3 regions of the Actinoplanes sp. NPDC051861 genome follow, and region 2 is predicted to be linked to each of the others. Evidence: riboswitches for the same ligand, from Rfam matches in the RefSeq annotation. Region 2 holds a riboswitch; each other region holds the start of a gene.
The links. A riboswitch is a leader RNA that binds a small molecule or an ion and turns the genes downstream of it on or off. The one in region 2 is predicted to bind glycine.
Positions count from the first base shown of each region.

Region 1: it holds a riboswitch for glycine, as region 2 does, so the genes downstream of both, AB0M02_RS26920 (L-serine ammonia-lyase) here and gcvH (glycine cleavage system protein GcvH) in region 2, are expected to answer to the same signal.
Region 3: it holds a riboswitch for glycine, as region 2 does, so the genes downstream of both, gcvP (aminomethyl-transferring glycine dehydrogenase) here and gcvH (glycine cleavage system protein GcvH) in region 2, are expected to answer to the same signal.

Region 1 is NZ_JBFAYE010000011.1:144,547-153,988, reverse strand. It holds gene AB0M02_RS26940 (oxidoreductase) at 1-443, opposite strand, end outside; gene AB0M02_RS26935 (TetR family transcriptional regulator) at 527-1,096, shown strand; gene AB0M02_RS26930 (cellulase family glycosylhydrolase) at 1,119-2,708, opposite strand; gene AB0M02_RS26925 (SpoIIE family protein phosphatase) at 2,877-4,436, opposite strand; glycine riboswitch at 4,516-4,605, shown strand; gene AB0M02_RS26920 (L-serine ammonia-lyase) at 4,719-6,014, shown strand; gene AB0M02_RS26915 (family 78 glycoside hydrolase catalytic domain) at 5,995-8,796, opposite strand; gene AB0M02_RS26910 (histidine phosphatase family protein) at 8,899-9,442, shown strand, end outside.
Region 2 is NZ_JBFAYE010000007.1:47,571-57,012, forward strand. It holds gene AB0M02_RS20875 (ATP-binding protein) at 1-1,803, shown strand, start outside; gene AB0M02_RS20880 (aldose epimerase family protein) at 1,838-2,893, shown strand; gene AB0M02_RS20885 (SpoIIE family protein phosphatase) at 2,976-7,103, shown strand; gene AB0M02_RS20890 (STAS domain-containing protein) at 7,103-7,405, shown strand; gene gcvH (glycine cleavage system protein GcvH) at 7,561-7,929, opposite strand; glycine riboswitch at 8,055-8,149, opposite strand; gene AB0M02_RS20900 (hypothetical protein) at 8,247-8,585, shown strand; gene AB0M02_RS20905 (TetR/AcrR family transcriptional regulator) at 8,592-9,164, opposite strand; gene AB0M02_RS20910 (MFS transporter) at 9,252-9,442, shown strand, end outside.
Region 3 is NZ_JBFAYE010000007.1:328,815-338,256, forward strand. It holds gene AB0M02_RS22120 (DUF5999 family protein) at 1-25, shown strand, start outside; gene gcvP (aminomethyl-transferring glycine dehydrogenase) at 113-2,917, opposite strand; glycine riboswitch at 2,996-3,096, opposite strand; gene mgrA (L-glyceraldehyde 3-phosphate reductase) at 3,158-4,153, shown strand; gene AB0M02_RS22135 (hypothetical protein) at 4,256-5,074, shown strand; gene AB0M02_RS22140 (nucleotidyltransferase domain-containing protein) at 5,137-5,826, shown strand; gene AB0M02_RS22145 (nitroreductase family deazaflavin-dependent oxidoreductase) at 5,804-6,232, opposite strand; gene AB0M02_RS22150 (hypothetical protein) at 6,260-7,162, opposite strand; gene AB0M02_RS22155 (SMR family transporter) at 7,277-7,603, opposite strand; gene AB0M02_RS22160 (SMR family transporter) at 7,603-7,965, opposite strand; gene AB0M02_RS22165 (TetR/AcrR family transcriptional regulator) at 7,965-8,510, opposite strand; gene AB0M02_RS22170 (hypothetical protein) at 8,647-8,988, shown strand; gene sigK (ECF RNA polymerase sigma factor SigK) at 9,156-9,442, shown strand, end outside.

The DNA of each region.
Region 1 (9,442 bases), on a different contig from region 2:
ACCGTCACCACGCGGGCGGCCGGTGCGAGGCGCAGGGCGGGCATGACCTGGGCGGTGAACGCGAAGTGGCCCAGGTGGTTGGTGCCGAACGTCATCTCGAAGCCGTCGGCGGTGGTGCGGCGGTCCGGGATGTTCATCACGCCGGCGTTGTTGAACAGCAGGTCGACCGGGCCGTTGTCGACGACCTGCTTCGCCGCCGTCCGGATCGAGTGGAGGTCGCTCAGGTCCAGGACGAGCGCGTCCAGGTTCGCGGCGGGGATCCGGGCGCTGATCGCTTCGGCGGCGGAGGCGAGTCTGCCCGGGTCGCGCCCGGCCAGTACGACGCGAGCGCCGTGTGCGGCCAGCACGAGTGCCGTCTGCCAGCCGATGCCGCTGTTGGCGCCGGTGATCAAGGCGACGCGTCCGGTCTGGTCACCGATCGCCGCGGGGGTCCAGGATGCCATCGTCACTCCCTAAGTAATGAACATTCATTCAATAGCAGACCGCGAAGCTTGTCAAATGAACGTTCATTACTAGACTGGGCCGCATGCGGACACGCGATCCCGACAGGAAGCGGGAGCAGCTGCTACAGGCAGCCCTGGAAGAGTTCGCCGCCCACGGTGTCGCCGGTGCCCGCGTCGATCGGCTGGCGAAGCGGGCCGGCATCAGCGCCGGACTGGTCTACTCGTTCTACGACAACAAGGACGGCCTGTTCGAGGCGGTCTTCGACCTGATCGTCGAGCAGACCGTCACGGCCGTTCCGATCGATGCCGAGGACCTCGGCGAGTACGCGGGCCGCCTCTACGACGCCGGCTCGGCCCACCCCGACGTGCTGCGTTTCGTTGCGTGGTACCAGCTCGAGCGCGGCGACACGGTCACCCGGCGGGCATCGAGCTCGGCAGCGATGGCCGGCAAGGTCGCCGCGATCGCGGAGGCCCAGCGCCGGGGTGCTGTCACCGATCGCGTCGCCCCGGGCGAGATCCTCGCGCTCGTGCTGGCGCTGGCCAACATGTGGCAGTTACGCGAACCGGAGTTCCTGGACCTCGTGGAGGCCGGCCGCCGCCGGGCCGCCGTGGTCGACGCCGTCCGCCGGCTCACCAACGGGCCGGGCCGCTGAGTGCGACCCGGCCCGAAGAAAATCAGCTGCAGGTGGTGCCGTTAAGGGCGAACCCGGTAGGTGCCGCCGAGTTGCCAGTGTGGGTGGCCTGGTAACCGATGGTGGCCGAACCTCCCGGAGCCAGCGACCCGTTGTAGCTCGCGTTGGTCGCGGTGACCGTGCCGCTCGACGGCGTGTAGGTCGCGCTCCAGCCGCCGACGATCGTCTGCCCGGCGGCCAGGGTGAAGACCAGCGACCAGCCGTTGATCGCGGTCGTGCCGGTGTTGGTGATCGTGACGCTGTTGGTCAGGCCGGTGTTCCACGCGTTGACCGCGTTGGTGACCCGGCACGGCCGAGCCCCCGAACTGGGGCTGCTGGACGGCGAAACGCTGGGGGAGGAGGAGGGCGACGAGGGCGGCGACGAGGGCACACTGGTCCCGACACCGGTCATGATGGCGTCGATGATGCCCTGCTGCGTCACCGTGTTGGAGCTGCGGTTGAACAGGCCGAAACCGTGCTGCCCGTTCCAGCCGTTGTCCCAGTAAGCGGTGGCTCCTCCGTACTTCTTGGCGGTGGCCGCCAGCGTGCGCGCGTAGTCCACGCGGTACCGGTTGCTCGCCGAGTCGTACGTCGTCTTGTCGATCGAGCCGTACTCACCGACGAAGAACGGGTAGCCGCGCGTCACGAACGTGTCGCGCATCTTCTTCATCTGGCCGTCCATGAAGTCTTCCTGGCCCCAGACCGACTTCTTCGCCGGGTTGGTCGCGTTCGCGCCCCACTGGGTGATCGTGCCGTCCTCCTGGCCGGCGAAGTCCCACGGGTCGTAGTAGTGCACCGAGATCATCAGTCGCTGCTCGGCGGCCGGGATGGTGGAGGACCGGTACTGGTCCGTCGGGATCACGAAGCCGCTGCCCACGGTGTGGTCGATGTTGGTGTTCCAGCCGGGCACCAGCAGCCAGCGCGCGGCGTTGGTGCCGCCGGTACGGCGTACGGTGTCCACGAAGATCTGGTTGTAGGCGTTGATGTTCGAGTAGCACGGCTGGGTCGGGTTGCCGTACTGGCCGTCGAAGTTCTCGTTCATCGACTCGAAGATCAGGTGGTCGTTGTAACCCTGGAACTTCGTCGCCACCTGCTGCCAGACCTTCTGGTACTTGTCCCGGATCGTGGTCTGGTCGGCCGCGTCACAGATCAGCCAGGAACCGGTGACGGTCTTGTAGCCGTCGCCGTGCATGTTGATCAGCACGTACAGTCCGCGGTTGTACGCGTAGTCGACGACCTCCTTGATCCGGTTCAGCCACGCCGTGTTGACGGTGTAGCTGGGGCCGGCGCCGATGTTCCCGAGGTAGGAGACCGGGATCCGGATCGTCTTGAAGCCCGAGGCCCGCACGCGGTCGATGAGGGCCTGCGTGATGACCGGGTTGCCCCAGGCGGTCTCGCTGGGGATGCCGTTGTTGCTGGCCTCGAGCTGGTTGCCGAGATTCCAGCCGGCGCCCATGTCGGCGACCAGCTGTGGACCGGACAACTGGGCCGTGACGTCGGCCGATGCCGAGGTCATGACGCCGTAGAAGGTTCCGGCGAAGGCCATGGTGGCGGCGACGACCGCGAGCCCGGCCTTTCTTGCTCTCGATGTCATGGGGATTCCCTCTCGTCGGTCCCAGGCACTGGACCGGCCGGCTCGGGCTCGCGGATCGGGGGGACGATCGGGCGTGGTAGAGCGCAGCCGCTACCTGGGAGCGCTCCCATGATCGCAGGTCATCGATGTTTTGTCACCCCTGTCACAGCGATCCCACCGTGGAAAACTTTATTTGAAGGTCAGCCAAAGTACGGCGGTGTCGTCGGTGGCCGTGCCCGGCGACATGCGATCGAGAAGGGCCTGGGACGGATCCGGGAGGGTGGCCCGTGACAGGTCACCCGCCGTGGCGGCCAGGCGTTCCAGGCTGACGTACAGCGACTCGTCCCGGCGCTCGACCAGGCCGTCGGTGTACCAGATGAGCTGCGAGCCGGCGGGCAGCACCAGCTCCGCCGCCTCGCGGTCGCCGGACTCCACGGCCACCGGCAGCGAACGCCCCTCCCACAGGAACTCCCCGTGCCCGGACGTGACCAGCAGCGGCGGCGGATGACCCGCGCAGGCGTACCGGAGCAGGCGCGTCCCCGGGTGGTAGTCGGCGTACCCGACGGTGCACGTGTGTGCGCCGTCGATCAGTCTGCTGGCCTGGTCCAGGCCGGTCAGGACCTCGGCCGGTCCCGGGGCGGACTGCGCGAGGACCCGTACGATCGCTTGAAGCCGCGCCATCGCGGCGGCCGCCGCGAGATCGTGGCCCACGACGTCGCCGACAGCGAAACCGATGCGCTCGCCGGGCAGGTGGAAGACGTCGTACCAGTCGCCGCCGACGTCGTGGGTGAGGTCCGCCGGCCGGTAACCGGCGCTGATCCGGACCGGCGACAGGTCACGGCCGAACGTGGGCAGCAGCGCGTGCTGGAGCTGCCGGGCCGCGCCGGCCTCGGTCTCGTAGAGCTCACGGGCGCGGTCACGCTCGGCCACGCCGACCGCGAGCAGGCAGGCGCCGACGACCGCCACGCTCAGGAACAGCTGCAGCGTCGCGGTCTTGAACGGCACCGAACCCTCGAGGGCGGCCCACGGCCCATGACCGGCACTGGTCATGAGGTTCGCGGTGATCGTCATCGACAGGCCGGACGTCATCGTGACCGCGAGCGGCTGCTGGAAGCCCAGCCAGTAGAGCAGCGGCAGCGGCAGATAGAACAGCGGCAGGTGCCGCGGCCAGAAACTGAGCGCGGTGACGGTCACGATCAGCAGCAGGATGCCGGCCCAGCGCAGGTCGAGCGGGCGCCGGTGGCGCCAGGCCAGCACGGTACCGGCCACCGTGAGCACACCTGTCGCGTCACCCGCCCAGAACGGCAGGAACGACTCCAGCCACTCCCGGTCCTGGCCCTGCGCGATCGTGGTGCCGCCGATCAGCGCGCCGACGAACGGTCCGGCCACCACGCAGCAGCCGAGAAAGGCGAGAAGGTGGCGGCGCTGCAGCAGGTTCACCCGTCCGGGGACGTACCGTCGCATCAGCAGCGCCCCGGTGAGCGGCTCGGCGGTGTTCGCCAGGGCGAAACCCAGGCAGTAGGGGAGGGTGATGCCCTGCGAGAGGTCGACGGCGATCTCGGTTGCCGCGACCGTCGCGAGGATCCACGGCCACTGCCGTCGCGGGGTGAGGAGCAGCGCGGACAGCGTGACTCCGGCCGAGAGGAACAGCACCACGATGGAGGTGGCGTCGAACGCGACGAACGCCAGCAGCGCGCCGGCCGCATAGGCGGCCGCCACCACGACGACGACCAGCCAGGTGGGCCTCATGACGGTACTTTACGGGCGGTGTTGACGCCGCCGGGCCCGCCGGATAGCTTGCGAGCGACAACCGAAGACCCCGCCGTTATCAGCCGCCGCGGGAGAGTCCCCTGATCGGGGCGCCGAAGGAGCAACTTCTCCCTCAGAATCTCTCAGGCATCCGTACCGTGGTGGCAAGGCGACTCTGGAAAGCCGGGATCCGTCCCGCGCCCAAGGTGCAAACCGCGCACGCGGCGAAGCTCTCAGGCCCCATGACAGAGTGAGGGAGGCTTACCCCAAGGGAGCCTCCGCATGGCCGTGTCCGTCTTCGATCTCTTCTCCGTCGGCATCGGCCCGTCCAGTTCACACACGGTGGGCCCGATGCGCGCGGCCCACATGTTCGCCGGGCGGCTGGCGGATCTGCCGGTGGTCACGGTGCGTGCCGAGCTGTTCGGCTCGCTCGGCGCGACCGGTCACGGTCACGGCACGCCCAGGGCGGTGCTGCTGGGCCTGGAGGGCTGCGAGCCGGAGACCGTCGACGTGACACGCGTCCCCGACGAGGGAGGCCGCCTCTTCGACGTCGATCTGGTGCTGCACCGGCGGCGCACGCTGCCCGGTCACCCCAACGGGATGATCTTCACGGCTCTCGGCGCCGAGGGCGCCGAATTGCTGCGCAAGACCTACTTCTCGGTCGGCGGCGGCTTCGTCGTCGATGAAAAGACTTCTACGGTACGCAGTGACGACACCATTCTTCCCCATGCGTTCTCCACCGGTGACGACCTGTTGCGGCTCACCCGCTCCACCGGGCTCTCGATCTCCCGGCTGATGCTGGCGAACGAGATGTCGTGGCGCCCCGCATCCGAGGTGTTCGATGGGCTGCTGTCGATCTGGCACGTGATGCGCGAGTGCGTCGACGACGGGCTGCGGGCCGAAGGAGTGCTGCCCGGTGGCCTCAAGGTGCGCCGCCGCGCCGCCGCGACCGCCCGCCAGCTGCGGGCCGCCGGTGACCCGGCCGCGCACTCGATGGAGTGGCTCACCGCGTACGCCATGGCCGTGAACGAGCAGAACGCCGCCGGCGGCCGGGTGGTGACCGCGCCGACGAACGGCGCGGCCGGGATCATTCCGGCGGTGCTCCGCTACTACCTGGATTTCGTGCCCGGCGCGGACGACGACGGCGTGGTCCGGTTCCTGCTGACCGCGGGCGCGATCGGCCTGCTCTTCAAGGAGAACGCCTCGATCTCCGGCGCCGAGGTCGGCTGCCAGGGCGAGGTCGGTTCGGCGTGCGCGATGGCGGCGGCCGGGCTCGCGGAGGTCCTCGGCGGCACGCCCGAGCAGGTGGAGAACGCCGCGGAGATCGGCATGGAGCACAACCTCGGCCTCACCTGCGACCCGGTCGGCGGGCTCGTGCAGATCCCGTGCATCGAGCGCAACGGCATGGCCGCGGTCAAGGCGGTGACCGCGGCGAAGATGGCCCTGCGCGGCGACGGCCGGCACCACGTCTCCCTCGACAAGGTCATCAAGACCATGAAGGAGACCGGCGCCGACATGAAGGTCAAGTACAAGGAGACCGCGCGCGGCGGCCTCGCCGTCAACGTGATCGAATGCTGAAGTCCCCGGAGCCGGCCCGGAACGTCGTGGCGGTGAGCTGTTCGACGTCGCCGCTCGCGTAGTACGTCCCGGGCGGCAGTTCGATCCGCGCGGTGACGTTGACCGGGATCCGGCCCTGGACGTGCAGCCCGCCGCCGGTCCGCTGCCAGGCGAGACGCACCTCGCCGCGCTGGGTCGGCACGGAACCGGCGGCGTGCCGGAGGCTGGTGGCCGGGGGAGCGATGGTGACGGTACGGCCACCGGGCTCACCCAGCCGTACGCCGAGCACCGTCTCGATGATGTCCACGGCGGCCTGGGCACCCCAGCCGTGTGACTGGCTGAAGTTGGTTCCCGGGTCGATGGACCACGCCTCCCAGGTGAAGGTGCCACCCTTCGCGAGGATGTCCGCCCAGCCGAGATCGTCGGGATTCGTCAGCAGCTTCAGCACCGCGTCCGGGCGCGTCTCCAGAGCCTTCAGCAGCCAGTGCGCCGTCATCGGCCCCTGCTTCATCCCGGACGCCGCCAGGAACTCGGTCAACGCCGGCAGGTCGGCGGCGGGTGCGATGCCGAAGGCGACGGCGTACGAGGTGGAGTGCTGCCCGGCGTGGCCGGACTGCGTGCCGTCGGCCCGCAAGCCGTCGACGTAGACGCCGTCGGTTCTGCGCAGCCGCTGGTTCACGGCCGTGATCAGGTCGAGCTCGGCCTGCCGCAACTCCGATCTCTCGGCCCTCTGCAGCACCTCGGCCATGTCGGCGGCCCGGCGCAGAACCTCCACACCCAGAGCGTTGACCGTCGTGCGCGCCGCGGTGTTCATGTCGTAGCCGAACCGTCCCGGCGCCGGCCAGTCGACGATGCCGTACTGGTACTGGCCGCTGCCGCCGGACAGGTTCGTGACCAGGCCCGCGGTCGGCCCGGCGGCCGGGATGTGCCGCCGGACGTACCCGGCGGTGGCCAGGATCGCCGGGTACGCCTCGGCGAGCAGCGTCTCGTCGCCGGTGACCTCGTACCAGCGCCACACCCAGTCGACGAACATCTCGCTGTAGTCGGGGATGTCCCGCTTGCCGTCGCCGTTCGGGTAGACCGCGTTGTAGCGGCCGGTGTCGGCGACCGTCGCGGACCAGTGGCGCTTCTGCGAGGCGAGGAACTCACGGATCGCCTTGCGGGTGGCGGCGCGCTCGCCGAAGCCCTGCATGGTGGCGTACGAGATGTTGGCCGCGTCCCCCAGGAACTGGCCCTTCTCGCGGGTCGGGGTGTCGACGAACTGCTCCTGCACGGAGTAGAGCGCGGACCGCTGCATCAGGGCCCAGACCCTGTCGAGCGTCGGATCACTGCTGCGGAACTCGGCTCTCGGGCCCTCCACCTCGGTGTGGACGAGAATCGCCCGTACATCCTCGAAGTTGATCTTCTCGCCGGCACCCGGGATCTCGAAGTAGCGGAAGCCCAGGTGGGCGAAGGCGGTGAAGGTCTGCGCGCCGTCGGCCTGCGTGAACGGATAGGACATGTCGGTGCTCTGGGTCGCCTCCGGAGTCGTGGCGACGCGACCGTTCTCGGACAGCTCGTATCCGGCGCGCAGGGTCAGCGTGCGGCCCGCCCGGCCCGCCTCGAAGTCGACGACCGGGCGGGCCGGTATGACCACGCCGAAGTCCGCGACGGGGGTGCCGTCGGCGGCGGTGAGGATGCGGACGGGCTTGACCACGGTCGCGTTCTCGCTGCTCACGATGCGGGCGTCGAGCCCGGTCAGATGCGTGAAGGGTGCCGCGGGGTGCGCGCCGAGGACCACCGGCGGGGCCCAGGCGGAGTCGTCGAAGCCGGGTTGCCGCCACGGTCCGATCTCGGCGGCGCGCTGGGCGTCGGCATGTTCGATTCGGTCACCCTCACCGTTTCGCAAGGGGCTTTCACGGTACGGGGCCTCGCGCACCCGCCAGGTCGGATCCGTCGTGATCGTCTGCGTGGTGCCGTCGGTGTACTCGACCACCACCTTGACCAGCAGGCCCGGTGTTCCGGCGGCGCGGCCTTGGCCCCCGCCGTACCAGTGCAGCAGCGCACCCAGCGTGATCGTGCTCCGCCCGCGGACCAGCGCGGTGATGTCGGTGGACTGGTAGAAGCCCTCGCCGGGATAGGAGAACGTGCTGCCGCGATCGGCCTCGCGCCCGTTGACCCAGAGCGCCCAGCTGTGGCTGCCGGAGGTGTAGGCGCGGGCGGTGCGGACCCGGGCCGACGTGAGCGCTCGTTCGGTGCGGAACAGCGACCACTCGTCGGGCCGGCGCTCGGCGGCGGGAAGTCGCTGGATCCACTGCGCGCCGGACCAGTTGGTGTCGCTGATCCCGGTCTCGAAGGCGGCGCGATCCGCCCAGGGTGAGGACTTGCCGGTGGCGTCCCAGGTCCGGACGGTCCAGGTGTAGGCGGTGCCCTCGACGAGCGCGGGGCCGGTGTAGGCGACGTGGGACTGCTCGCCGGTCACCACCCGGCCGGAGTCCCAGACGGTCCGGTCGGTGACCGACGAGAGGCGCAGCTGGTAGGCGGTCTGGATCTCGCCGGGGTCGCGGTCGCGGGGCAACCAGCCGAACAGGGGAGTGCCCTCGACGTTGCGCGCGTGGGAGAGGTCGTTCGTGGCCAGCCGGGTCGGCGCGTCGGGGGCGTGCCCGACGGTGGGATTGTTCCCGCCGGTTCCGCTGGCGCTCGCCGGGTCTTGCGCGCCGTTGCCGGCGCCGCTCGCGCCGGCCGGGGCGGGGAGGAGGGCGAGAGTGAGGACGGTAGCGGCGGCCGCGGCGAGGAGGCGGGCTGGAGTGCGGTCGATGGTCATCGGCGGCCTCTCGCGCGGTGAGGGGTTGAAACTTTTCAACTCATCGACAAGTAACGCTACGGAAACGGCGCGGGGCGCGTCAAGCTCCGGCAGAATGGTCAGGTGGCCACCCGACTGGTCCTCGTCCGACACGGCGAGTCCGTCCATTCCGCCGAGGGCGTCGTCGGCGGCCCGCGGTCCTGTCGCGGCCTGACCGAACTCGGTCACGACCAGGCCGCGGCCCTCGCCGCCCGGCTCGGCGCCGAACTCGCCGTTCCGGCCGCGGTGTATTCGTCGACGCTGCGGCGCGCGACCGAGACGGCCCGTCCCATCGCGGTCGCGCTCGGCGCCGCGCCCGTCGAGGACTGCGGTCTGTGCACCTGGCACACCCCGGCGGTCGCCGACGGAATGCCGACAGCCGGCTTCCAGGCCGCGCACGCCGTCCCGGGCGGCGGCGTGTTCCAGCCGTTCGAGGCCGGCAACGAGAGCTGGGCCGAACTCGTCGTGCGGGTCGGCCGGGCCATCACGGCGATCGCCCAGCGGCACGCCGGCGGCACCGCGGTCCTCGTCGGGCACAGTGAGACCGTGGAGGCGTCGTTCCACGTTCTCGCGGGCCAGCCGCTCTATCGCGCCTTCGACCTGGAGGTGGCCCCGGCCTCGATCACCG
Region 2 (9,442 bases):
GGGTTCCGGGCCGACTCCTGGGCCGTGACCGCCCTCAACGCCCTGACCAGCGAGGACTCGCCGAACCTGAGCACCGCGCTGCCGCTGCTGGTGGAGGCCGCCCGGCGATGGCCGCACCTCGCCGAGCTCCACCTCGTACCCCTGCTCCGGAAACGGCCCGAGCTGGCCCTCCTGGCCGGTGCCGCCGCTCTGTCGGCCGTCGCGTCGGCGCCGATGATCCCCCTCGACGTGCTGGCGGCGATCGAGGCCGCCCTGCCGAACGAGCCGCCGCAGGACCTCTACGCCGGCATCGCCGCCGTCACCGAACGTCTGGCCCGCGACACCACCGACCCGGTACGCGCCGCCCGCCTCCTGCAGAAACTCGGCTGGCGCCTGCTCGACTCGGGCCGCGTCGCCGACGGCCTGGCCGCCCTCGACCGGGCCGTCGCGACCGCACGCCGTCCACCCGCCCCGGTCGCGCCGCTGGAGTCGGCGCTGCGCACGGCCGGCCGCGCCCACGCCCGCGCGCGGGACTGGGCGAACGCGGCGGCGATGCTCAGCGAGGCGGTGAGCCTCTGGGACGGCGGCGAACCGGCCGTCGAGGACGTCGCCACCTGCCTGGGCGACCTCAGCCTCGCCCTCTGGCACACCGGCCGGCACGCCTCCTCGCTGTCGGTCCGCCACCGGGCACTGCAGCGGCTGCGCCGCCTCGTCGCGGGCGACTCCCGGCACCGGCTCACCCTGGTGCGCACCCTGGTCCAGCAGGCCGAACAACTCCGCGAGGGTGAGCGCCGCAGCGACGCCCTGGACGCCCTCGACGAGGCCGGCGACCTGCTGCGCGCGATCGCCGGCGACACCGGCCTGGAACGCGACTTCGCCGCCGCCCTGACGGGCCGGGCCAAGACCCTGCAGTCCCTGGGCCGCCTGGCGGAGGCGGAGTCCGCCGCCTCAGCTGCCGTCCGCTTCCTGCGGCAACTGGCCGGCCTGAACGTCTCCTTCGACCAGAACCTGGCCCAGGCTCTCGCGACCCACGGCGAGATCCTCGGGGCCCTCGGCCGGTGGCCGGGCGCGATCGACGCGCAGGAGACGGCGACCGCGATCGTCCGCCGGCTCGGCCGGATCAACCAGGAGCGTCACCGGCTCGATCTGGTCCACCAGCTGATCCGGTTCGCCCGCGCGTGCCGGGACGCGGGGCAGCGGGCGGAGGACGGCCTGACCGCGCTGACCGAGGCTCTCGGCCTGATGCGGCCCGGCGACCCGGTTCCCGCCGCGGTCACCCACGGGCTGGCCGCTGACCTCCTGGACGCCGCCGGGCGTCACGACGACGCCGCCGAACTGCGGAGATCCCGCCCCGCCGGGCATCAGCAACCACCGTCCCCGCGACCGCAGTTGCGAGTCACCGCCGACGACCGCCGGCGGGCCAGGTCGGTTCCCTCGATGGCCTACAACGCCCGGTGGAAGCTTCAGGAGCTGCCGTCACGGGACGTCGCCGGTACGTTGATCGCCATGTCCGCCGATCGCGGGTGGCTGGACGCCGTGATCAGGGGGTTCCGGCCCGCGCGCCAACGGGAGATCCTGCGGTGGCTGGCGTCTTTCGAGGATCTCGCCGACAACGATCAGGTTCTGCAGCTCACGTCGAAGATGCTGCTGGCCGCTCCGCCGGATTTCGTCGCCGATGTCCTCATGAAGGCGGATCCGGCGAGCGCGGCGGCGATCGTCAACTTCGAGCAATGGCATCGCAAAAGCGCATATTTGTTGCCGTTTCTGCAGATGGAGGACGGGAAGCGCATCCTCCGCCTGCTCGGCTACGAGCCGTACACCTAGAGACGGCTTGTTCGTCACGGTATGCTCTCGCGCCGTGCCTAACCGTGAAATCACTTCAGAAGCCTGGGGCTCCGTCTCCGAGGGCTCCGTCGACCGGTACACGCTGACGAACGCGCGGGGCATGCGCGTTCGCGTGCTCACCTACGGCGGCATCATCCAGTCGATCGAGGTCCCGGACTCCGGTGGCGTGCTCGCGAACGTGGCGCTGGGTTTCGGCGCCGTCGAGGGTTACGTGAACAATCCCGGGCCGTACTTCGGGGCGATCATCGGCCGGTACGGCAACCGGATCGCGAAGGGGCGGTTCACCATCGACGGCGCCGGCTACCAGGTGCCGCTCAACAACGGACCGAACAGCCTGCACGGCGGCACACCCGGCTTCGACCAGCGGATCTGGTCGGCGGCACCGGAGAACGACTCGCTCCTGCTCACCCACGTCAGCCCGGACGGCGACCAGGGTTTCCCCGGCACCCTGCCGGTGTCGGTGCGGTACACGCTCACCGACGACAACGCGATCCGGATCGACTACGAGGCCACCACCGACACGCCCACCGTGGTCAACCTGACCAACCACAGCTACTTCAACCTGGCCGGCGAGGGTTCCGGCGACGTCTACGGTCACCTGCTGCGCATCGACGCGGACGCGTTCACCCCGGTCGACGCCGGCCTGATCCCGACCGGTGAGATCGCAGCGGTCGACGGCACCGCCCTGGACTTCCGCAGCCCGGTGGCGATCGGGGCGCGGATCCGCGCGGCCGAGACCCAGCTGCTGTACGGCGCCGGGTACGACCACAACTACGTGCTCCGCGGTGACGGCCTGCGCGTGGTCGCCCACGTCGCCGAGCCGGTCACCGGCCGCACCCTGACCGTGTCGACCACCGAGCCCGGCATGCAGTTCTACTCCGGTAACTTCCTCGACGGCACGTTCGCCGGCACCAGCGGCAGCACGTACCGGCAGGGTGACGGCTTCGCCCTGGAGACACAGCACTACCCGGACTCGCCCAACCAGCCCGCGTTCCCGTCGACGGTGCTGCGCCCGGGGGAGACCTACCGCTCCTCGACGGTGCTGGAGTTCGGCGTTACTCGCGGCTGACCGAATTCACTCCCTCTCGTGAGGCGGGCCGCGGCTGTGCACGCTACGGTTCGCTTACACGGGAGGGAGAACAGACACCGCGATGGGCAGCCCGGGTCAAAATCGGTCACCGTCAGGCAACATCGACGTCTTCTCGGTCGACCCGGAGGTGGGCCGGGATCTCGCTGCGGTTGACTGGGAGGCGACTCCGCTGGGGCCGCCGGACACCTGGCCGCAGAGCCTGCAGACTGCGGTCAGCATCCTGCTCTCGTCGCGTTTCCCCATGTGGATGGCGTGGGGTCCGCGCCTGACGTTCTTCTGCAACGCCGCGTACCGGCGCGACACCCTCGGCCGCAAATATCCGTGGGCGCTGGGCCGGCCCGCCGGTGAGGTGTGGGCGGAGATCTGGGACGACATCGGCCCGCGCATCGACACCGTGCTCAGTACCGGTCAGGCGACCTGGGACGAGGCGCTGCTGCTGTTCCTGGAGCGCTCGGGGTACCGCGAGGAGTCGTACCACACGTTCTCCTACAGCCCGCTGCGCGACGACGACGGCGCGCTCGTCGGCATGCTCTGCGTGGTCAGCGAGGAGACCGACCGGGTGATCGGTGAGCGGCGGATGGCCACGCTGCGCGACCTCGGCTCGGACCCCAGCGTGATCCGCACCGAGCAGGAGACGCTCAACTTCGCCGCGCAGCAGCTGACCCGCAACCAGCGGGACCTGCCGTTCACCCTGACGTACCTGTTCGGCGAGGACGGCACGGCCCGGCTGGCCGCCGCCACCGGCATCCCGGCCGGGCACCGGGCCGCCGAACAGCTCGGCGAACGCCACGCGTGGCCCACCGCCGCGTCGGCACTCGTCGACCTCGACGACTTCGGCGACTTCGGCGACGAGGCTTTGCCCACCGGCGACTGGCCCGACCCGCCGCGGCAGGCGCTGCTGGTGCCACTGCTGCAGCAGGGCGGTGCGCCGTACGGCTACCTGGTCGCCGCCCTGAACCGCTACCGCGCGCTGGACGACACGTACCGCGGCTTCGTCGAACTGGCGGCCGGCCATGTCGCGGCGGGTATCGCGAGTGCCCGCAGCTATCAGGCTCAGCAGCGCCGGGCCGAGGAGCTGGCCGAACTCGACCGGGCCAAGACCGCGTTCTTCTCCAACATCAGCCACGAGTTCCGTACCCCGCTGGCTTTGATCATGGGTCCGGTGCAGGAGATCCGCACCCACCTGGGCCCCGCCGACGACCGGGTCCGCGAGGAGCTCGACGTCGTGCACCGCAGCGCGCTGCGACTCGGCAAGCTGGTCAACTCGCTTCTCGACTTCTCCCGGATCGAGGCCGGGCGGATGCAGGCCCGCTACGAGCCGGTCGACCTTGCCGAGAGCACCGCCGAGCTGGCCAGCGCCTTCCGCTCCGCCTTCGACCGTGCCGGGCTGGTCTTCGAAGTGGACTGCCCACCGCTGCCGTCGCCGGTCCACATCGACCGCGGCATGTGGGAGAAGGTCGTCCTCAACCTGCTCAGCAACGCCCTCAAGTTCACCTTCGAGGGCTCGGTCCGGGTGGCCGTCCGCGCCGAGGACGGCCTGGCGGTCGTCACCGTGTCCGACACCGGCGTCGGCGTCGCCGAGGACGAGATGCCGCGGCTTTTCGAGCGTTTCCACCGCATCGAGAACGCCCGCTCCCGCTCCAACGAGGGCAGCGGCATTGGGCTCGCGCTGGTCAAGGAACTGGTCGGGCTGCACGGCGGCGTCATCACCGCGGACAGCGTGGCCGGCAAGGGCACCTCGTTCACCGTCGCCCTCCCGTTCGGCTCCAGCCACCTGCCGCCCGGCGCGCTGGCACCCGCGGCCGGTTCGCTCGCGCTGTCCGCCACGGCCGATCCCTACGTGCAGGAGGCGTTGCGCTGGCTGCCCTCCGCCTCCACGGCTGCGGCCTCCGAGGCGGACGCCGTCGTTCCCGCCTCGCCGGCGCCGGGCGCCGACATCGTGAAGGTTCTGGTCGCGGACGACAACGCGGACATGCGGGACTACCTGGTGCGCCTTCTGCGCACGGCGGGGCACCAGGTGGATGCGGTCCGTGACGGGCAGGAGGCTTTGGAGAGGGTACGCGGGAACGCGTACGACCTCGTCGTGAGCGACGTCATGATGCCCCGCCTCGACGGCCTGCAGCTGCTGGCCGCCCTGCGGGCCGACTCGCGCACCGCCGGGATCCCGGTCCTGCTGCTCTCCGCCCGCGCCGGTGAGGAGGCCTCGATCGAGGGTCTGGAGGCCGGCGCCGACGACTACCTGGTCAAGCCGTTCTCCGCCGCCGAGCTGCTCGCCCGGGTCCGCGCGAACGTCGAGCTGGCCCGGCTGCGCACGCACCACGCGCGCTGGCGTACCGCCCTGATCGACTCGTTGCAGGAGGCGTTCTTCGTCTGCGACGAGGACGGCGCGGTCATCGAGATCAACACCGCGTTCACCGACATCCTCGGGTACGGGCCGGAGTCGCTGCCGTACCCGCCGATCCACCCGTGGTGGCCGCGCGAGGACGAGGACGCTTTCCAGCAGGTCTCCGACGCGTTCGCCGCCCTGCTGGAGAACACGCAGGGCACCTACACCATCCCGGTCAACCACCGCGACGGCCACCGGCTGTGGGCCGCGGCCTCGTTCAACCAGGTCATCGACCCGGACAGCGGCCGCCGCGTCATCGTGGGCACGTTCCGCGACGTCACCGCCGAGCACTTCGCGGTCCAGCGGGAGACCGCCCTGGCCGGCCTGAGCGTGCGGCTGTCCCAGGCCGAGGACCTCACGCAGGGCCTGCACGGCGCCCTCGACGAGCTGCGCGAGCTGTGGCAGGCGAAGTACGTGCTGGCGGCCGTCTTCGACGGCTCCACCGAGGTCCTGGTCAGCGCGACCGACGCCGAGCTGCGGTGGAGCAACCTGCCGGAGGCGCGCCGGGAGAGCATCGTCGCGCTGCGCGACCGGCCGATGCTGACCTCGGTGGCGGAGACCTCGGCCGGCGCCGGCATCGTGCTCGAACACCCGGAGGGCACCATGGTGCTCTGGGTCGAGCTGGGCGAGAGGCGCCCGTTCACCGAGCAGGACCAGACGCTGCTCGCGCTGCTGTCCGGCCACATCAGCCAGGGCCTGCGCCGGATGTATCAGCTGGACCAGCAGAGGGAGACCGCGCTGGCACTGCAGCGGGCCATCCTCGGCCCGGCCGAGTTGCCCACCGGCTTCGCCGTCCGGTACGAACCGGCCACCCGGCCGCTCAAGGTGGGCGGCGACTGGTACGACACGATCGAGCTGCCGGACGGCCGGATCGGCATCGTCGTCGGCGACTGCGTCGGGCACGGCCTGCAGGCGGCGACCGTCATGGGCCAGCTGCGCAGCGCCTGCCGCGCGCTGCTGCTGGAGCACACCAGCCCGGCGAAGACGCTGACCGCGCTCGACCGGTTCGCCGCGCTGCTGCCCGGCGCCACGTGCGCCACCGCGTTCTGCGGCGTGCTCGACCCGGCCACCGGGCATCTGCACTACTCCAGCGCCGGGCACCCGCCGGCCGTGGTCGTCGACGCGGACGGCACCACCCACCTGCTCGACCAGGGCAGGTCCCGCCCGATCGCGATCCGGGCGGGCACCGAACGGCAGGATGCCGAGTTCACCGTGCCGGCCAGGGCCACCCTGATGCTCTACACCGACGGCCTCGTCGAGCGCCGCCGCCAGCCGCTGACCGACGGCATCGAGCGGGCCACCGCCGCCATCCAGGCCGGCCGCGGGACGCCGGTCGAGGACCTGGCCTCCGACGTGATGGACCGGCTGGCACCCGACGACGGCTACGACGACGACGTCGCTCTGCTGCTCTACCGTCACCCCGCTCCGCTGGACCTGGAGTTCCCGGCCGAGGCGACCCGGCTCGCCCCGGTGCGCAGCGCCCTGCGCGGCTGGCTGGAGCGCTGTGGCGTCGACCGCGTCACCGCACAGAACGTCCTGGTCGCGGCGGGGGAGGCCTGCGCGAACGCGATCGAGCACGGCCATCGCGACGCCCCCGGCGGCTCGATCCGGCTGCGGGCGGCGGCGACCGTCGAGGACCTGCGGCTGGTCATCACGGACACCGGCCGGTGGAAGGCGCCCCGGCCGGCCGCCGAGACCCATCGGGGCCGGGGCCTCATGCTGATGCGGGCGCTGATGCAGGAGCTCACCGTCACCACCGGCATGGCCGGGACCACCGTCGAGATGCAGGCGAGGATCAGCTGATGACCACCCAGCTCAGGCTTCTCCACGGCCGCCGCCCGGACGGCGCGCCGGCGCTGACCGCGGTCGGCGAGATCGACATGAGCAACGCGGCCACCTTCTCGTCAGCGCTCACCGAGGCGGTCGGCCAGGTGGGCGCCGGCCCGCTGATCGTCGACCTGACCGCGGTCGAGTACATCGACAGCGCCGGCCTGGCCGCCCTCTTCGAACACGTCGAGCGCATCCAGCTGCGCGCCGGCCCGCTGCTCGCGCCGGTACTCACCATCTCCGGCCTGACCGACCTGACAACCGTCGACGGAGTCTGACCGGCACCTCACGCGGCCCGACTTCACACGCTCGGCGGGTGGAGCGGTTGCGTGTGGAGTTGGGGTGTGTGGGTGGGCCGAACTTCACACGCTCGGGGGTGGAGCGGCTGCGTGTGGAGTTGGGGTGTGTGGGTGGGCTGAACTTCACACGTGGGTCAGGGGGTGTCGAGGAGGTCGGCGTAGCCGGTGGCGTTGAGCAGGGCCGGTGTGCCGGTCACCCGGAGGCGGAACAGCCAGCCCGCGCCGTAGGGGTCCTTGTTGACCAGGCCGGGCTCGGCGTCCAGGGCCGGGTTGACCTCGACGATCTCACCGTCGGCCGGTGCGTAGACCTCGCTGACCGACTTGGTGGACTCGATCTCGCCGCACGGGTCGCCGGCCGTCACGACCGTGCCGGGTGCGGGGAGTTCGACGAAGACGACGTCGCCGAGCGCGTCCGCGGCGAAGGCGGTGATGCCCACCGTGGCGGTCTCGTCGTCGGTGAGCCACTCGTGGTCGCGGCTGTATCGCAGGTGCTGGGGAATCACGGAGAGGCTCCTCGCTGAAAAGGGGTGTGCCTCCCTCGCTCTGTCATGGGGCCTGAGAGGTTCACCGCGGTCAGCGGCTTGCACCGTGGGCGCGGGACAGCGCCGTCCCGGCTTTCCAGAGTCGCCTGTCCGCTGCGGTACCGGGGCCTGAGAGATTCTGAGGGAGAAGTTGCTCCTTCGGCGCCCCGCTCGGCGACGGGGACTCTCCCGCGGCGGCTGAAACGGCGAGAAATTTTCACTTGTGGAGGCCAAAGCTAGCTCGGCCGGCTCGCGACGGTCAAGATCGTCGTTTACTTCCACCCGGTAGCATTCCACGCGTGGGTGACGCCGATGTTCAGAGTGCGCTGAAGCTGGTGAGCCAGGCCGCCGGGCTCTACGGCGTCACCGAGGAGGACGTGCGCCAGTGGCGGGCCGGCATCGCGGAACGGCCGGCCTGGGCGCAGCGGGCGCACGTGTCGGGCGCCATCGCCCAGCGGCTGGTCGTCACGGCGACCGAGCACCGCCAGGACTGCGACCGGGAGTCGTGCCGCACCTGCGACGGGCTGCGGGAGATGCTGACGATCGCCCTGGCCGGGGTCCGGACCGTCGTCGACGACCAACTGTCCGAGACGTTCCGGCGCCCGTCGGTGTGGCCGTGGCGGCGCGGCCGTTCCTGAAACCGCCTACCGCCGGGCCGCGTCCAGCAGAACTGCCGCCATCGCCCGAGCTGTGATCGCCGCCAACGGCCCGCGGCCCTGCCGGGCCCCCACGATCGCCCCGTCGTACAGCACGATCATCTCCTCGGCGAACTCCGCTGGATCGGCAACACCGGCGTCGCGGGCGAGCTCGGCGAACAGGGAACGCGTCCAGTCCCGGTTGTGGTCGGCCTCCTCGCGTACGACCCCCGACGGGTCAACCTCCGAGCCCGCGTTGTAGAACGCGCACCCCCGGAATCCCGGCTTCCCGGCGCTCTCCGCGAGCAGGTCGAACACGACGAGCAGCCGATCCCGGGGGTCGGTGAATCGCGAGACGCCGCCGAGGATGCGGGCGCGCCGGCTCTCGTGCCGCCCTCTCAGATACGCCCTGATCAGCTCGTCCTTGCTCCCGAACGCGCTGTAGAGGGACGCCTTCGCGACTCCGGCGCGCTCGATCACCCGATCGATGCCGACGGAGTGCACGCCCTCGGCGTAGAACAGCTCGTCCGCGGCGGCGAGGAGGCGCTCGCGGGCCGACTTGCGGGGTGACGCGACTGACATGCCTTGACGGTAGCAGACAGATCTGTCTACCGTCAGGGGCGACTAGACAGACCTGTCTGTATAGCGATCAAGTTGAGGAGTGTCGCCATGACCCAAGTGCTGCCCGCCGTACGCGAACGGCGGCTCAGCCGGCCCGCGGCCTTCGCCTCGATCGCCGCGATCCTGGTCGTCTTCGCGGCCGCCGCCGCCGTGCCGTCCCCGCTCTACGTCGTCTACCAGCGGCAGTGGGGCTTCTCCGCGGCGACGCTGACCGTGATCTTCGCCGTCTACGTGGCCGC
Region 3 (9,442 bases), 280 kb from region 2:
TGCCGTGCACGCCCTCGCTGCCTGACGCAGCGTAACGAAACAAACCCCGAAACCACGCGCAGGCCGCGATCACCGAGGACCACGACCTGCGCGCGAACCAAGAGCCGATCGGTCAGCTCTCGAACGCCTCCGGCGAGGGGCATGAGCAGACCAGGTTCCGGTCTCCGTAGGCACCGTCGATACGGCGCACCGGCGGCCAGTACTTCGCCGACCGGTCCACACCCTCGGGGTAACCGGCCACCGACCGCGGGTACGGGTGGTCCCACTCGTCCGCCGACACCGCGGCAGCCGTGTGCGGCGCGTTGGCGAGCGGGTTGTCGCCCGCCGGCCACACCCCCGCCGCCACCTGGTCGATCTCACCCTTGATGGCGATCATCGCGGCCACGAACCGGTCGAGTTCGGCCAGGTCCTCGCTCTCCGTCGGCTCCACCATCAGCGTCCCGGCGACCGGGAACGACATCGTCGGCGCGTGGAAGCCGTAATCGATCAGCCGCTTCGCCACGTCGTCCACCGTGACGCCGGTGGCCTTCGTCAGCGGGCGCAGGTCGAGGATGCACTCGTGGGCGACCAGGCCGTTCTCCCCCGCGTACAGCACCGGGAAGTGGTCGCGCAGCCGCGCCGCGACGTAGTTGGCCGCCAGCACCGCCGACGCGGTCGCCGCCGCCAGGCCCTGGGGGCCCATCATCCGCACGTACGCCCACGAGATCGGCAGGATCCCGGCCGACCCGTGCGCCGCCGCCGACACCGCGTGGTGGTCACCTTGCTCGAGGGGGTTGCCGGGCAGGAACTCCGAGAGGTGCGAGCGCACCGCCACCGGCCCGACACCGGGGCCACCGCCGCCGTGCGGGATACAGAACGTCTTGTGCAGGTTCAGGTGCGACACGTCGGCGCCGAACTTACCCGGCTTGGCGTAGCCGACCAGCGCGTTCAGGTTCGCGCCGTCGACGTACACCTGGCCGCCGGCCGCGTGCACCTTCGCGCACAGGTCCGCGATCGACGTCTCGTACACCCCGTGGGTCGACGGGTAGGTCACCATGATCGCCGACAGCGCGTCGCGGTGCTTCTCGATCTTCGCGTCCAGGTCGGCGACGTCGACGTTGCCGTCGGCGTCACAGGCCACCACGACCACCCGCATGCCGGCCATCACGGCGCTGGCCGCGTTGGTGCCGTGCGCGCTGGACGGGATCAGGCACACGTCCCGGTGCTCCTCACCGCGCGAACGGTGGTAGCCACGGATCGCGAGCAGCCCGGCCAGCTCACCCTGCGAGCCCGCGTTCGGCTGGACGCTGACCGCGTCGTACCCGGTGATCTCGGCCAGCCACGCCTCCAGCTGGGCCACCAGGGCCTCGTACCCCTCGGTCTGCGAGGCCGGCGCGAACGGGTGGATGTTCGCGAACTCCGGCCAGGTGACCGCCTCCATCTCGGTGGTGGCGTTCAGCTTCATCGTGCACGAGCCCAGCGGGATCATGCCGCGGTCCAGCGCGTAGTCCTTGTCCGAGAGTTTGCGCAGGTAACGCAGCATGCTGGTCTCGGAGTGGTGGGTGTTGAACACCGGGTGCGCCAGGTAGCCGGTGGTCCGGGCCGTCAGGCCGGTCACGGCCGGATCGGCGGGAGCCGCCCCGAACGCCTGCAGGACGGTCGCGACCTGGGCGGCCGTGGTGGTCTCGTCGACCGACACCGACACCCGGTCCGCGCCCACCTGCAGCAGGTCGACGCCCTTCTCTGCGGCCGAGGCGACGATCTGCGCGGCCCGGCCCGGCACCACAGCGGTCACCGTGTCGAAGAACGCCTCATGGGCCAGCGAGACACCCGCCGCGCTCAGCCCACCGGCCAGGGCCAGGGCGTGCCCGTGCACCCGCGACGCGATCGCCTTGAGACCCTGCGGCCCGTGATACACCGCGTACATGCTCGCCATCACCGCGAGCAGAACCTGCGCGGTGCAGATGTTGCTCGTCGCCTTCTCACGACGGATGTGCTGCTCACGCGTCTGCAGCGCCAGCCGGTAGGCGGGCGCGCCGTCAGCATCCTTCGACACACCGACGAGGCGGCCGGGAAGGGACCGCTCCAGGCCGTTGCGCACCGCCAGGTAACCGGCGTGCGGACCACCAAAACCAAGGGGTACGCCGAAACGCTGCGTGGTCCCGGCCGCGATGTCCGCACCGATCTCCCCCGGAGCCGGCAGCAGGGTGAGCGCGAGCAGGTCGGCGGCCACCGCCACCAGCGCACCCTTCGCGTGCGCCGCCTCGACCAGCGCCGCGTGGTCACGGACCGCGCCGGACGCCCCCGGGTACTGCACGTGCAGCCCGAAGAACTCCTCCGGCAGCGCCTCTCCGGCGTCCAGGTCGACGAGGCGCACCTCGATGCCGAGCGGCTCCGCCCGCGTCCGCAGCACGGCCAGGGTCTGCGGGAACGTGTCGGCGTCCACCGCGTACACATGGCTCTTGCTCTTGGACGCACGCCGCGCGAGCGTCATCGCCTCCGCAACCGCCGTCGCCTCGTCGAGCATCGACGCGTTCGCCGTGGTCAGCCCGGTCAGATCGGTGACCATGGTCTGGAAGTTCAGCAGTGCCTCGAGACGCCCCTGGCTGATCTCCGGCTGGTACGGGGTGTACGCCGTGTACCACGCCGGGTTCTCCAGCACGTTCCGCTTGATCACCGCGGGGGTGTGCGTGCCGTAGTAGCCCAGCCCGATCATCGAGGTGGCCACCGTGTTGCGGTCCGCGATCGCCCGCAACTCGGCGATCGTCTCCTCCTCGGAGGCACCGGCCGGCAGATCGAGGTCACCGTGCCAGCGGATCGACTCCGGAATGGCGGCGTCCATCAGATCGTCGACCGAGTTGTACCCGATCGCCTTGAGCATGTGGGTCTGCTCACCCGGATCCGGGCCGATGTGACGGGAAACGAACGGCGACGTCATGGGCGACTCCAGGCTCGAAGAAGGTCGACACGCAACCTCCCCCTCTGTCATACCCGGCGGCCGGGCATTTCAGAGTCGCCTGCCCTCGCGGTCCTTTTGCCTGAGAGGTTCCGGGGAGGATTTGCCCCTTCGGCGCCCCACGACCGTTTTGGTCATGAAGTCTCTCCCGCGCGGGTGTAGCCGGCACCTGTCAACCTACCAGCGCGCACACCCTCCGATCACAGTCCTAGGGTGGGGGATGTGACGTACTTCCCTGCGGACGACCGCTACGACAGCATGACCTACCGCCGCGCCGGGCGCAGCGGGCTCAAACTGCCCGCCCTCTCCCTCGGCCTCTGGCACAACTTCGGCGACACCCGCCCCCTCGACCGCCAGCGCGCCATCGTCCGCCGCGCCTTCGACCTCGGCGTCACCCACTTCGACCTGGCCAACAACTACGGCCCGCCGCCCGGCAGCGCCGAGAGCAACTTCGGCCGGCTGCTCGCCACCGACCTCAAGCCGTACCGCGACGAGCTGATCATCTCCACCAAGGCCGGCTACACCATGTGGGACGGCCCGTACGGCGACTTCGGCTCCCGCAAGTACCTGGTCTCCTCCCTCGACCAGTCGCTGCAGCGGCTCGGCCTCGACTACGTCGACGTCTTCTACCACCACCGGCCCGACCCGGACACGCCGCTCGAGGAGACGATGACCGCCCTCGACGCCGTCGTGCGCGCCGGCAAGGCCCAGTACGTCGGCATCAGCAACTACCGGAGCGCAGAGGCCGCCGAGGCCGCCCGCATCCTGCGCGAACTCGGCACCCCGCTGCTCATCCACCAGCCGTCCTACTCGATCCTCAACCGCTGGATCGAACACGACAACCTGCTCGACACCCTGGAGGAGGCCGGCGCCGGCTGCATCGCGTTCAGCCCCCTGCAGCAGGGACTGCTCACCGACCGCTACTTCGGCGGCATCCCGGACGACTCACGGATCCGCACCAGCGTCTTCCTCAACGAGAGCGCCCTCGACGACAAGACCATGGGCCGGCTGCACGCGCTCAACGACATCGCCAAGCGCCGCGGCCAGACCCTCGCCCAGCTGGCCCTCGCCTGGGCGCTGCGCGACCCCCGCATGACCAGCCTCATCATCGGCGCCAGCAGCGTCGAACAGCTCGAGGACAACATCGCCGCGCTCACCGCACCGCCGTTCAGCCGCGAGGAACTCGACGAGATCGACGGGACAGTCCTCGACCTGTGACATCGCCTCCCGGTGCCGCGCCCGCGCCGGCACCGGGAAGCTGTGTCACCTGACCGGAGTACCTGCCTTCCAACGCTCACGGCGGGCCCGAACAATGTTCGAGTGCGTGCGATGTGGGTGTCCGTTATCGGTGGGCTGGTGGCGTCCGGGTTGGTGGCCGCCCTGGCCGGTTTCGACAGCGGCAAGGCCGCCGACTGGGCCACTCTGTTAGCTCTTTCCATCGCATTTCCGGGACTGGCGTTGACAGCAAATCAGTTGAGGACGTTCAAGAAGCGGTCCGCCGCATCCGCTCCCGGCGTCTCGTCAGGGGAGGATCCATCTTCCTCAGCCGGAGCACCCATCAGCCAACAAGGCCTCGCCTTCCGAGATCAGCTCAACGTGCAGGGCCCGGTAACGATCCACAACCGGCACGTGCTGGGCGTTCCGGGCATTCTGGGCATTCTGGGCATTGTCTTAGTCCTCGCGGGGGCCGGCGTGGTTGCGGTCTCGCGCCTGGACAGCGACAACAAGCGCGACGCACTAGGCCCGAACCCGCAACCACCGCGCGGCGTCCCGGCCCCACGCGTGCCGGAACCGCCGACAGCCGGCACGACCGCTGAAACACCGGCCGCATCCCCGAGACCAACGACAAGGCCGACGAATCTCGCCGTGACGAAGAGCGACACGGGAGTTTATACGCTTCGATGGAATGCCTGCGCCATCAACGGCGTGGCCAACGTGTCTTACCGGGTCATCTTGCGGAACGCGAGCAGCGAGACGGGCCATCCCATGGACAGGAACTACTGGGACATGCACAACCTGGCCAAGGGTACGTGGACCGCCCGCGTCTTTGCCCTCGACGATGACGAAGACCGCCGGACCCAGTCCCCGGAGCGTTATCCGGAAAGACTGAGCGCCGCGGTCACCTTCCGCGTTGCCTGACGACGCGACGTGACGCCCGCCCACCCGGGGGCCGTCTCGCCGCGTCGCCTAAGGTCCCGATCATGACCTCGCTCGTCGAATCGCGGACGGCGCTTGCCGTCGTGGTCGGATCCCGCGCCTACGGACTCGACGGCCCGGGATCCGACCACGACCGCCGGGGTGTGTTCGTGGCACCCACCCGCGCGTTCTGGAGCCTCGACAAGCCGCCCACCCACCGGGAAGGCCCCCTCGACGAGCAGTTCTCCTGGGAGATCGAACGGTTCTGCGTGCTCGCCCTGCAGGCCAACCCGACCGTCCTCGAAGTGCTCTGGTCACCGCTGGTCGAGCAGATCACCGCCGACGGCCGGGACCTCGTCGGCATCCGCACCGCGTTCCTGTCGCGCCGCGTGGCCGAGACGTACGGCGGCTACGCCCGCGACCAGCTCACCCGCGTCGCCAACCGGCGCGAGCGCACCGGCGAGACCAACCACAAGCAGGCCATGCACATGATCCGGCTGCTCCACGCCGGCGCGCACGTGCTGCGTACCGGCGAGATCCTCGTCGACGTCGCCCACCTGCGCGACCGGCTGCTCGCGGTCCGGCGCGGCGAGCTGAGCTGGGCGGAGGTCACCGAGTGGGCGTCCGTCCTGCTGGCCGACCTCGATCAGGCCGCGGCGGCCACCGGCCTGCCCGAGCACCCCGACCGCGACCGCGTCGACGAGTTGCTCGTCCAGGTGCGCGAACGCGGGCTCAGGCGGGCGCCAGCCGAGTGAGTTCCAGGACCGGGATGGTACGGATCCCGGCGGTCTTCTCCGCGTACCCGGCGAACCCGGGATAGCGCTCGGCCTGCGTCGCGAACCGGCGGTCACGCTCCGCACCGGTCAGCTCCCGCACCCCCACCGGATATGTCTCCGTTCCCCGCTCGACGGACGCCTGACCGGCCGAGACCAGGTTGTGGTACCAGCCGGGGTTCTCCGGCGCGCCACCCTTGGAGGCGAAGACGTACATGACGTCGTCGTCGGTCTCGTGCGGCAGATACATCATCGGGCTGACCATGTCGCGCCCCGTGCGGCGGCCCCGGTGGTGGACCAGCACCATCGGCGCCCCGGCGAACGGCCCGCCCACGCGGCCCTCGTTGGCACGAAACTCCTCGATGACCCTGGTGTTCCAGTCACTCATGGCCCCAACGTATACCGGCGGACCGCCTCAGTTGATCGTGACGGGAACCGGCAGACCCTGCATCACCTCCAGCACGGCCCGCTCCCCCAGCGGCTCGGCCAGCTCCACCGGCGCCGTCCGCCGGAACCCGATGTCAGGACAGGCCTGCTCGGCCGCGTTCAGCCGGGTCTCCACCACGATCACCACCGCGTGCTCCGACTCCACCGCGCTCGCCTCGTAGTCGGCGCCGCACGGATCGGCGGCACCCTTCGGCGCCCCGGTGAACCCGACGGTCAGCGTCCTGCTGCCCACCTTCGTCACGGCCGAGTCGATCGCCAGACCCGCCGGCGTGTTGTAGGGATCCCACGACGGCGGCGTGAGCTTCACACTCACCGAGCCGACCGCCGGCCGGGTGATCCGCACCTTCGTGCCCTTCAGCGTGTACTCCCACGCGGGAACCCGCGCCTGGCCGCGCGTGGTCTGCACGGTGACGGTGGTGAAACGCGCCCCGGTGGCGTCCAGCGGGCGGCAGTCCGGGCAGTTCTCGTGATGACTCGTCATCGCCAGCTCGTCCAGCGCCTCGGTCGCGGACAGCAGCGGCAGGCTCAGCTCCTCGCTCCCCCAGCTGACCTCGCCGGTCCGCCGCGGCGCCCGCGGCAACTCGCTGGACGTGACGACCTGGCCGGCACCGAGAGCCCGCTTGAAGTCGTCCCCGACCGCCGCCTCCCAGTCGCCGCGCTGCCCGGTCAGCTCCCCGATCGGCACATACCGCGGCGCACCGCCGGCCTTGCGGATCGCCTCCTCATAGCGGGCGAGCGCCTCCCGCGCCTGATCGTTCTGCCGCTGCGCCCCGTCATCAACCGGCTCCCCGTCCACGATCGTCTCGTTCCCGCAGCCACCCAGCAGCGCCGCGCAAACGACAAACCCCAGCACCCACCGTCGTCCCGCCATGCGCGTTCGACGCACCCCGTCCGGATCCGGTTCCCACCTCACCCTCCCCGGTGAGCCGGCATCCGGCCAGGCGATGGCGCCGGAGGCGGCGGCCGAACCCCACGTCATCGCGGGTCAGTGTGCGGCGCCGAGCTCGACGAGCAACACCCCGGCGATGATCAGGCCAAGACCGGCGACCATGACCCTGGTCAGCGGCTCGCCGAACAGCACCCGCGAGGCGACGGCGGTCAGGGCGACGCCGCTGGCGGCCCAGATGCCGTAGGCGACACCGATCGCGAGCCCGGCCCGCAACGCAAGCGTGAGCATGCCGAACGCCCCGACGAAACCGGCCACGACGCCGGCGAACCACTTCTTCGACGCGCCGGGCTGTGCGGCCATCCGCAGGCAGAGGGTCGCCGCGCTCTCGGACAGGATCGCGCCCGCCAGGAAGAACCAGGTCATCAGGCGTTCCCCTCTCCGGCGTGGGACGCCTGACGGGCGTGAGCGGCCTGTGAGCCGAGTTCGACACAGAGCACCCCGCCGATGATCAGCGCGATGCCCGTGCCCATCAGCGCGGTGAGCGGGTCGCCGAAGATGATCGCTGCCGCGACCGCGGTGGTGGCGACACCGGCGGCGCCCCAGATGCCGTAAGCGACGCCGATACCCATGCCCGAGCGCAGCACCAGCGACAGCGTGGTGAACGCGCCGACGTAGCCGAGGGCGACCAGGGCATACCACCCGGGATGGTCCACGGCGGCGCGCAGCGACAGGGTCGCGGTGACCTCGAGCAGGATCGCGGTCGCGAGCAGCAGCCACTTGTTCATCAGTGGTTCTCGTCCTTCAACAGGGTGTCCATGACGGCGGTCAGGGGTGCGTGGTCACGCTCGGCCGGGGCGAAGACGCCGGTGGCCACCGCGATCCAGTAGCCGTCGGCGGCAAGACGCGCGGCCGTGAGCCGGGCCCGGGTGCTGTCAGGCAGGTCGTCGGGCAGATCCAGCCAAGGCCGCAGCCGGCGCTCCCACGCCTCGGTCAACGCGTCGCGGTAGACCGCGTCGAAGAAGATCGCGAAGTCTGCCCGGTCCAACCGGCCCGTGAACGCGGTCTCGACATAGGCGCGGATCCGATCCGACGCGGAAGCCTCCGCCGGCGAACCGCCGAGCCGGTCGGCCATGCTCCGCACCCACTCGGCGGCGACATGATCGACCACGGCCAGCATCAGCGCTTCCTTGGTCGGAAAGTGATACATCAGCCCCGGCTTGGTCAACCCGACCTGCCTCGCGGTCGCGTCCAGGGTGATCGAGCCACCACCTTCCGCCCGCAGCAGCTCCAGCGCGCCGTTGATGATGCGCCGCTTGCCATCTCGTGCCATGGCAAAACTTTACCATCCGGTTGGTAAAGTTTTGCCAAAGAGTGTGACCGGAGGCACTCAGAAGGCACACCGCCTGAGGCATCCTAGGAACCTAGGGGTTTGCCCTCCGGGCGGGATGTCGGTTTAGGCTGGTCGCATGTCCGCGAGTGCAACACCGGTGGTCCACCTCGCTCGGCCGCACCGGCCGGTTGTCGTGGCGGGGACGCTGGGTGAGTTGCGGGGGCCGCGGGCGGGTTTCGTGGAATTGCCGCTGCGCCTCTGGTGGCATCCGCAGCGGGCCTTTGATCTGGGCCGGCACACGATGCTGTTGTGGATGTACGAGAACGTGCTCCGCGAGGCCATTCGCGTCGACGAACTGCGCGGATATCTCGACGGGGCGACGCTGATCCGTGTCTGGCCGGAACTCAATCTGCCCCGCGGGGTCCGGGCGGCCTGGGAGGCCCGGCACCCGCGGCTGCGTAATCGCGTCGCGGCCTGACCACCGATTCTCGCCCGGCGGTCGCCGGACGGTCCGGACCCGGCAGCCGGTCGCGGTGTGGCCACGGGACCGGTGCCGACACGTACCCGAAAAATAAGGCCCATCCACCCACCCGCCCGCTCCGAATCATTCCCCGACGGTGGCATCGCCCGGAGATTTGGAGAGCCATGGCAGAGCGCGCGCACCTCACCCCGGTGCCCGGCCCGGAACCGGAACCGGCGACGGACGCCGGCACCCTGCTCACCGCGGTCGCGCGCGGTGACGAGAAGGCGTTCGCGAAACTGTACGACCTGGTCGCGCCCCGCGTGTACGGGCTGATCCGGCGGGTGCTGCGCGATCCGGCGCAGGCCGAGGAGGTCGCGCAGGAGGTGCTGGTCGAGGTGTGGCGCACGGCGGCGCGGTTCGATCCGTCGCGAGGCTCCCCCACGGCGTGGGTGTTCACCATCGCGCACCG